2 regions of the Streptomyces sp. 2A115 genome follow, and region 2 is predicted to be linked to the other one. Evidence: riboswitches for the same ligand, from Rfam matches in the RefSeq annotation. Region 2 holds a riboswitch; the other holds the start of a gene.
The links. A riboswitch is a leader RNA that binds a small molecule or an ion and turns the genes downstream of it on or off. The one in region 2 is predicted to bind glycine.

Region 1 (3,400 bases), on a different contig from region 2:
TCCAGCGCCTCGATGTCGCCCTCCACGCCGAACGCGGTCCAGACGGCGCCCAGTTGGGCCCGCGTGGTGGTCTCGTCGCAGGCGAGCGACAGGTGGTCGGCGTCGACGAGGTGCAGGTTGACCCCGCCCTCGCGCGCGGCCGCGAGGGTCTCGGCGGCCTTCCCGGGCGCCCGCACGGTGAGCGTGTCGAAGTACGCCTCGTGGACGACCTCGACTCCGCCCGCCTTCAGTCCCGCGGCGAGGATCGTGGCGTAACGGTGGGTCCGCCGCGCGATGGACCTGAGGCCCTGGGGCCCGTGGTACACGGCGTACATCCCGGCCATCACGGCGAGCAGCACCTGGGCCGTACAGATGTTGCTGGTCGCCTTCTCCCGGCGGATGTGCTGCTCCCGCGTCTGCAGGGCGAGCCGGTACGCCCTGTTGCCGTCCGCGTCGACCGACACGCCGACGAGCCGGCCGGGCAGACTCCGCGCGAACTTCTCACGCACGGCCATGTATCCCGCGTGCGGTCCGCCGAAGCCCATCGGCACCCCGAAGCGCTGCGTCGTACCGACCGCGATGTCGGCGCCCAGCTCACCCGGCGAGGTGAGCAGCGTCAGGGCGAGCAGATCGGCGGCGACGGTGACGACGGCGCCCAGTCCGTGCGCCTGGTCGACGACGGGCTTGATGTCCCGTACGGCACCGGAAGCACCCGGGTACTGAACGAGCACGCCGTTGATCTCACGCTCGGCCAGCTCGGCGGGAATGCCGTCGCTCAGGTCGGCGACGACGACCTCGACGCCGGTCGGCTCGGCACGGGTCTCGATCACGGCGATGGTCTGCGGCAGGGCGTCCGCGTCGACCAGGAACAGGCCCTTCTTGTTCTTGCCCATGCGCCGCGACAACGCCACGGCCTCGGCGGCCGCGGTGCCCTCGTCGAGCAGCGACGCCCCGGAAGTCGGCAGTCCGGTGAGTTCGGCGACCACGGTCTGGAAGTTGAGCAGCGCTTCGAGCCGACCCTGCGAGATCTCCGGCTGGTAGGGCGTGTACGCGGTGTACCAGGCCGGGTTCTCCATGACGTTGCGCAGGATGACGGGCGGCGTGAACGTCCCGTAGTACCCGAGCCCGATCATGGAATCCAGCACCTGGTTGCGGTCCGCCAGGGAACGCAGCTCGGCCAGCACCTCGGCCTCGGTGCGCGCGCCCGGCAGTTCGAGCGCGTCGGCGTTCTTGATCACATCCGGGACCGCGGCGGCCGTCAGCTCGTCCAACGAGCCGTATCCCACCTGCGCGAGCATCTTGGCCCGGGCCTCGGTGTCGGGCCCGATGTGGCGCTGCTCGAAGGGGATCCCCTGTTCGAGCTCGGAGAGCGGAATGCGATGGGCGGTCATTGAGGAGGCCTCCTGGTCTGACGACCTTCGAGGGGCACCACGGCGCGGGTACCCCGACGGCCTCCCCCTCTGTCATCTCAACCTGAGAGTTTCACCGGTCCGCCACGAAGGCGCACCGGCTTTCACCGTCGGTGAGAGCGGAAGCCGTCGGCACCCGCTCTGCTTTCCAGAGTGACCTCGTCCGTGCGGTACGTGGGCCTGAGAGATTCCGGGGAGGATTTGCTCCTTCGGCGCCTCCGATGAAGCCTGGAGGACTCTCCCGCACGGGGTCAGCAGCCGTTGCCCAGGGTACCAGCGGGGTTCCCCCGAGTGGCCGCCCACCTCAAAGTGCTCTTTCGTAGTGCCTAGGGATGAGTTGCGAGCAGCAGGAGGGCCCGTGCAGAGCGACATCGATCCGCGCAACCTGATAGGCCGCAGGGCGTTCGACCGCAACGGCTCCAAGATCGGCACCGTCGACGAGGTCTATCTCGACGATGCGACCGGAGCGCCGGAGTGGGCGGCCATACGCACCGGCCTGTTCAGCAGAGACGCCTTCGTACCCCTGGAGCCCAGCGAATTCGTCGACGGCGCCCTGCGGATCCCCTTCGACCGCGCCCTGATCAAGGACGCCCCCGACTTCGGAGTCGGCCGCCACCTCTCTCCCGAGCAGGAAATCCAGCTCTACCACCACTACGGCCTCGACGTGGCGCCCCCTCCCCCGCTCCCGGACCACGACTTCGGTCACCTGGCAGGCAAGGACGACGTCCCGTAAGGAGCGCCACAAACGCCCCGCACGGCCCGAATCGCCTCGGCTGCGGGCTACGCCGTCTCGGGCTCGGCGTCGGACACACCCCGTCCCGGCAGCTGCTCCCCCGCGCCCCCAGGTCTTCGCGCCACCAGCGGCAGCGGCTCCGCCGGCTCCAGCTCCGGATCGTCCGTCCGAAAAGTACGCACCCGGCCCGGCCCGGAGTCGGGCGTCTCGAACCGCACAGTGACCCGCCCCAGCCCACTCCCCTGCACCCATCCATGCCCGAACTCACCGTGCCGTACATCGTGCCCCGCACTCCACCGACGCTCGGCGGGCGCCTCGGGCTCCTCGGCCGGCTGCTCCGTCTCCTCCTCGACCGAGTGCTCCAGCTCCTCGGCGGCGGCCTGCGCCTGGGCGAAGAGATCCTCCTGCGTGTAGTCGGCAAGCCCCGAGACACCGACCCCCAGCAGCCGTACGCCGCCCGTGGTGTCCACGGACTCCAGAAGCCGCCCGGCCGCCTCCCGCACTACCGCCGGGTCGTCCGTGGGGCCCCTCAGCGTCTCGGACCGGGTCAGCGTCGAGAAGTCGTACCGCCGTACCTTCAGGACGATGGTCCGCCCCGACAGCCTGGCGCCCCGCAGCCGCCGCACACACCGGTCGGCGAGCCGCTGCACCTCCATCCGCACCCGCACCCGGTCGTGGATGTCCACGTCGTACGTGTCCTCGACGGACACCGACTTGGTGTCCCGCTCGGCCACCACAGGCCGCTCGTCGTGCGCCAGCGCCATGGCGTACAGCCCGACCCCGTGGGACTTCCCCAGCAGCCTCACGAGCTCGTCCTCGCCCGCCTCGGCGATCTCCCCGACCGTGGCGATCCCGGCCCGCCGCAGATGGTCCCCGGTGGCGGGCCCCACGCCCGGCAGTATGCGCACCGACATGGGAGCGAGCAGTGCCCGTTCGGTCCCCGGCTCTATCAGTACGAGTCCGTCCGGCTTGGCCTGCTCGGAGGCGATCTTCGCGAGCATTTTGGAGGCGGCGAGTCCCACCGACCCGGTCAGCCCCGTCACCGTCCGGATGTCGGCGCGCAGCCTAGCCCCGGCCAGCCGTGCCGACTCCTCGTCCCAGGCCGCCTGCCCGGCCTCCAGGTCCACGAACGCCTCGTCCAGGCTCAGCGGCTCCACCAGCGGCGACAGGTCCCGCAGCAGCTTCATCACCTGCTCGCTGATCTCCCGGTAGAGCCCGAATCGGGGCACGAGATACGCGGCGTTCGGCGCCAGCCGGCGTGCCTGGGCCATGGGCATCG
Region 2 (3,400 bases):
CTTCATGCCGTGGGTCAGGTGCCCGCCGTGCGCGAGGTTCAGGCCCATGATCGTGTCGCCGGGCTTGAGCAGCGCGAACATCGCGGCCGCGTTGGCCTGGGCGCCCGAGTGGGGCTGCACGTTCGCGTGCTCGGCGCCGAAGAGGGCCTTCACGCGGTCGATGGCGATCTGCTCGACCACGTCGACGTGCTCGCAGCCGCCGTAGTAGCGGCGGCCCGGGTAGCCCTCGGCGTACTTGTTGGTGAGGACCGAGCCCTGGGCCTCCATGACCGCGACCGGAGCGAAGTTCTCCGAGGCGATCATCTCGAGGGTGGACTGCTGACGGTCGAGCTCGGCGTCGACGGCGGCGGCGACGTCCGGGTCGAGCTCGTGCAGGGACTGGTTCAGAAGCGACATCGGTCAGGAGTCCTTAGCTGCCGGAGAATTCGGTGTACTCGTCCGCGGAGAGCAGGTCCTTCGGCTCCTCCGAGACCCGCACCTTGAACAGCCAGCCGCCCTCGAACGGGGCGGTGTTCACCAGTGCCGGGTCGTCCACGACGTCCTGGTTGATCTCGGTGATCTCGCCCGTGACGGGCGCGTACAGGTCGCTCACCGACTTGGTCGACTCCAGCTCGCCGCAGGTCTCGCCCGCGGTCACCGTGTCACCGACCTCGGGGAGCTGGACGTACACGACGTCGCCGAGGGCGTTGGCCGCGTGCTCGGTGATGCCGACCGTCGAGACGCCGTCCTCGGCGGCCGACAGCCACTCGTGCTCCTTGCTGTAGCGCAGCTGCTGGGGGTTGCTCATGGCCTGAATTCTCCTGTACGCGGGGGAGTGCTGATGACAGTGCTTATGACGCGGGCGTGGTGGTGAGCTGGGCGGATGTGCCCTGTGTCACTTCTGACGCTTGTAGAACGGCAGCGCCACGACCTCGTACGGCTCGTGGCTGCCCCGGATGTCCACACCGACGCCGGCCGTGCCGGGCGCGGAGTGCGCGGCGTCGACGTACGCCATCGCGATCGGCTTGCCGAGGGTGGGGGAGGGGGCGCCGGAGGTGACCTCGCCGATGACCTTGCCCTCGGCGACGACCGGGTATCCGGCACGCGGGACGCGGCGGCCCTCGGCGATCAGGCCGACGAGGACGCGCGGGGGCTCGGCCTCGGCACGGGCGGCGGCCTCGGTGAGGGCCTCCCGCCCCACGAAGTCGCCCTCCTTCTCGAACTTGACGACCCGGCCGAGACCGGCGTCGAAGGGCGTGAGCGAGGTGCTCAGCTCATGCCCGTACAACGGCATGCCCGCCTCCAGGCGCAGGGTGTCCCGGCAGGACAGCCCGCAGGGCACGAGCCCGACCGGGGCTCCCGCCTCGGTCAGCGCCTGCCACAGCTTCTCGGCGTCGGCCGGGGCCACGAACAGCTCGAAGCCGTCCTCGCCGGTGTAGCCGGTGCGCGCGATCAGGGCCGGGACGCCGGCGACCGTGCCGGGCAGGCCCGCGTAGTACTTGAGGCCGTCGAGGTCGGCGTCGGTGAGCGACTTCAGGATGCCGGGGGACTCGGGGCCCTGGACGGCGATGAGGGCGTACGCGTCGCGGTCGTCGCGGACCTCGGCGTCGAAGCCCTCGGCACGCTCCACGAGCGCGTCGAGAACCACCTGGGCGTTGGAGGCGTTGGCCACCACCATGTACTCGGTCTCCGTGAGCCGGTACACGATCAGGTCGTCGAGGATGCCGCCGTCCTCGCGGCAGATCATCGTGTAGCGGGCGCGGCCGGCCTTCACGCTCCCGATGTTGCCGACCAGCGCGAAGTCGAGCAGCGCGGCCGCCTGCGGCCCGGTCACCGTGATCTCGCCCATGTGGGAAAGGTCGAAGAGGCCGGCCCGGGTGCGTACCGCGAGGTGTTCGTCGCGCTCGGAGCCGTATCGCAGGGGCATGTCCCAGCCGGCGAAGTCGGTCATCGTCGCGCCGAGCGAGCGATGCAGGGCATCGAGGGCGGTGCGGCGCGGTTCAACGGGCGTGTTGCTGCTCATCGGTGGGGCTCCCAAGGCATGACGGCGAGGTCGTTCCTCCCCATCTGTCATCGGAACCTGAGAGGTTCACCATGACCGGAAGGGTCGATGGTTTGCACCTTGGGTGGAGCCACAGGTCAGCGGCTCGCTTTTCAGATGTGCCTCGCCCGCGCGGTAATGGGGCCTGAGAGATTCAAGGGAGGGACTTGCTCCTTCGGCGCCCGGGCACTCGTACACGTGCGTGTACAGGTACCCGGAACTCTCCCGCGCGGATTCAAGCGGCCGGTATGCAGTTGGCGCGCACATCATTGCACGCATCCGGGCCGCGCGGCAGGGGAGTCCTCCGCACAGCTTCCGCACAGGGGCCACGGGCATCCACAGTGATCTGTAACGGGCCTGTGGCAGGACAAGAACAGAAACGAGGGGTGCCGCGCATTACCTTCTCTTTACACTCGACGGGGATGGGTCTTCCGACCCCATGGGGAGGACGAACAGGGTGAACAGGACCACGGCGTACGCGACCGGCGCGACCAGTGCGGCCCTCGCGCTGCCCAAGCAACCCGCTGCCCCGACCAAGGAGGCGTGCGGCCCGCTTCCGGCGCCCGTCGTCCGCGATCTGCGGGAGCGCGCGGGACACAGCCCGCACGGCCTCCTCTTCGGCGCGGCCGACCTGGTCGTGGTCACGGGCCTGCCGGGCAGCGGCAAGTCGACCCTGATGCGCCGCGCCGTGACGGGAAGGCGCATCGACTCCCAGGACACCCGCGACCGCTGGGACGGCCGCCTGTCCCGCTTTCTGCCGTACGCGGTCTACCGCCCCCTCGTCCGCGTAGCGCACTACGCGGGCCTGCGCCGTGCCCTGCGCTCCGGCGAGGGCGTCGTCGTGCACGACTGCGGTACACAGGCCTGGGTGCGCAGCTGGCTGGCGCGGGACGCCCGGCGCCGCGGCGGCACCCTGCACCTGCTGCTGCTCGACGTCGACCCCGGCACGGCCCTGGACGGCCAGCGTGAGCGCGGCCGCGGCGTCTCGCGGTACGCGTTCGCGCGGCACCGCGGCGCGGTCGCCCGGCTGCTGCGTTCCGTGGAGAAGGGGGACCTCCCGGACGGCTGCGGTTCGGCGGTCCTCATCGACCGGGCCGCGGCGGACGTGCTGCGGCGGATCGACTTCGGCGACTGAGGCCATCCGGGCCGGCTACCTATGCCGTCCATCGACGCCGACCACCGAGGCCGGCCGCGGAGGCTGAGGGTCCACTTCGGCGACCGGGGATCGACTTCTGCGGCCGAGGGCGCGTACGCGTAATCTCGTCAGCCGCAGAAGGCGGTTCGAGCAGGCGGTAGGCAGATGGACATCCCGGCACAGGGCATCCCGGAACAGGGCTTCACGGCACAGGCGCACCCTCACCCCCATGCGGGCTGGCCCGG

Region 1: it holds a riboswitch for glycine, as region 2 does, so the genes downstream of both, gcvP (aminomethyl-transferring glycine dehydrogenase) here and gcvT (glycine cleavage system aminomethyltransferase GcvT) in region 2, are expected to answer to the same signal.

Annotation. Positions count from the first base shown of each region.
Region 1 covers NZ_JBQQCG010000042.1:9,336-12,735, reverse strand. The annotation lists gene gcvP (aminomethyl-transferring glycine dehydrogenase) at 1-1,370, opposite strand, end outside; glycine riboswitch at 1,547-1,642, opposite strand; gene ACTWQR_RS30995 (PRC-barrel domain-containing protein) at 1,747-2,121, shown strand; partial or broken gene ACTWQR_RS30990 (DNA polymerase IV) at 2,091-3,400, opposite strand, start outside.
Region 2 covers NZ_JBQQCG010000012.1:10,139-13,538, forward strand. The annotation lists gene glyA (serine hydroxymethyltransferase) at 1-396, opposite strand, end outside; gene gcvH (glycine cleavage system protein GcvH) at 410-787, opposite strand; gene gcvT (glycine cleavage system aminomethyltransferase GcvT) at 875-2,002, opposite strand; glycine riboswitch at 2,037-2,143, opposite strand; glycine riboswitch at 2,144-2,258, opposite strand; gene ACTWQR_RS13155 (AAA family ATPase) at 2,460-3,155, shown strand; gene ACTWQR_RS13160 (enhanced serine sensitivity protein SseB) at 3,321-3,400, shown strand, end outside.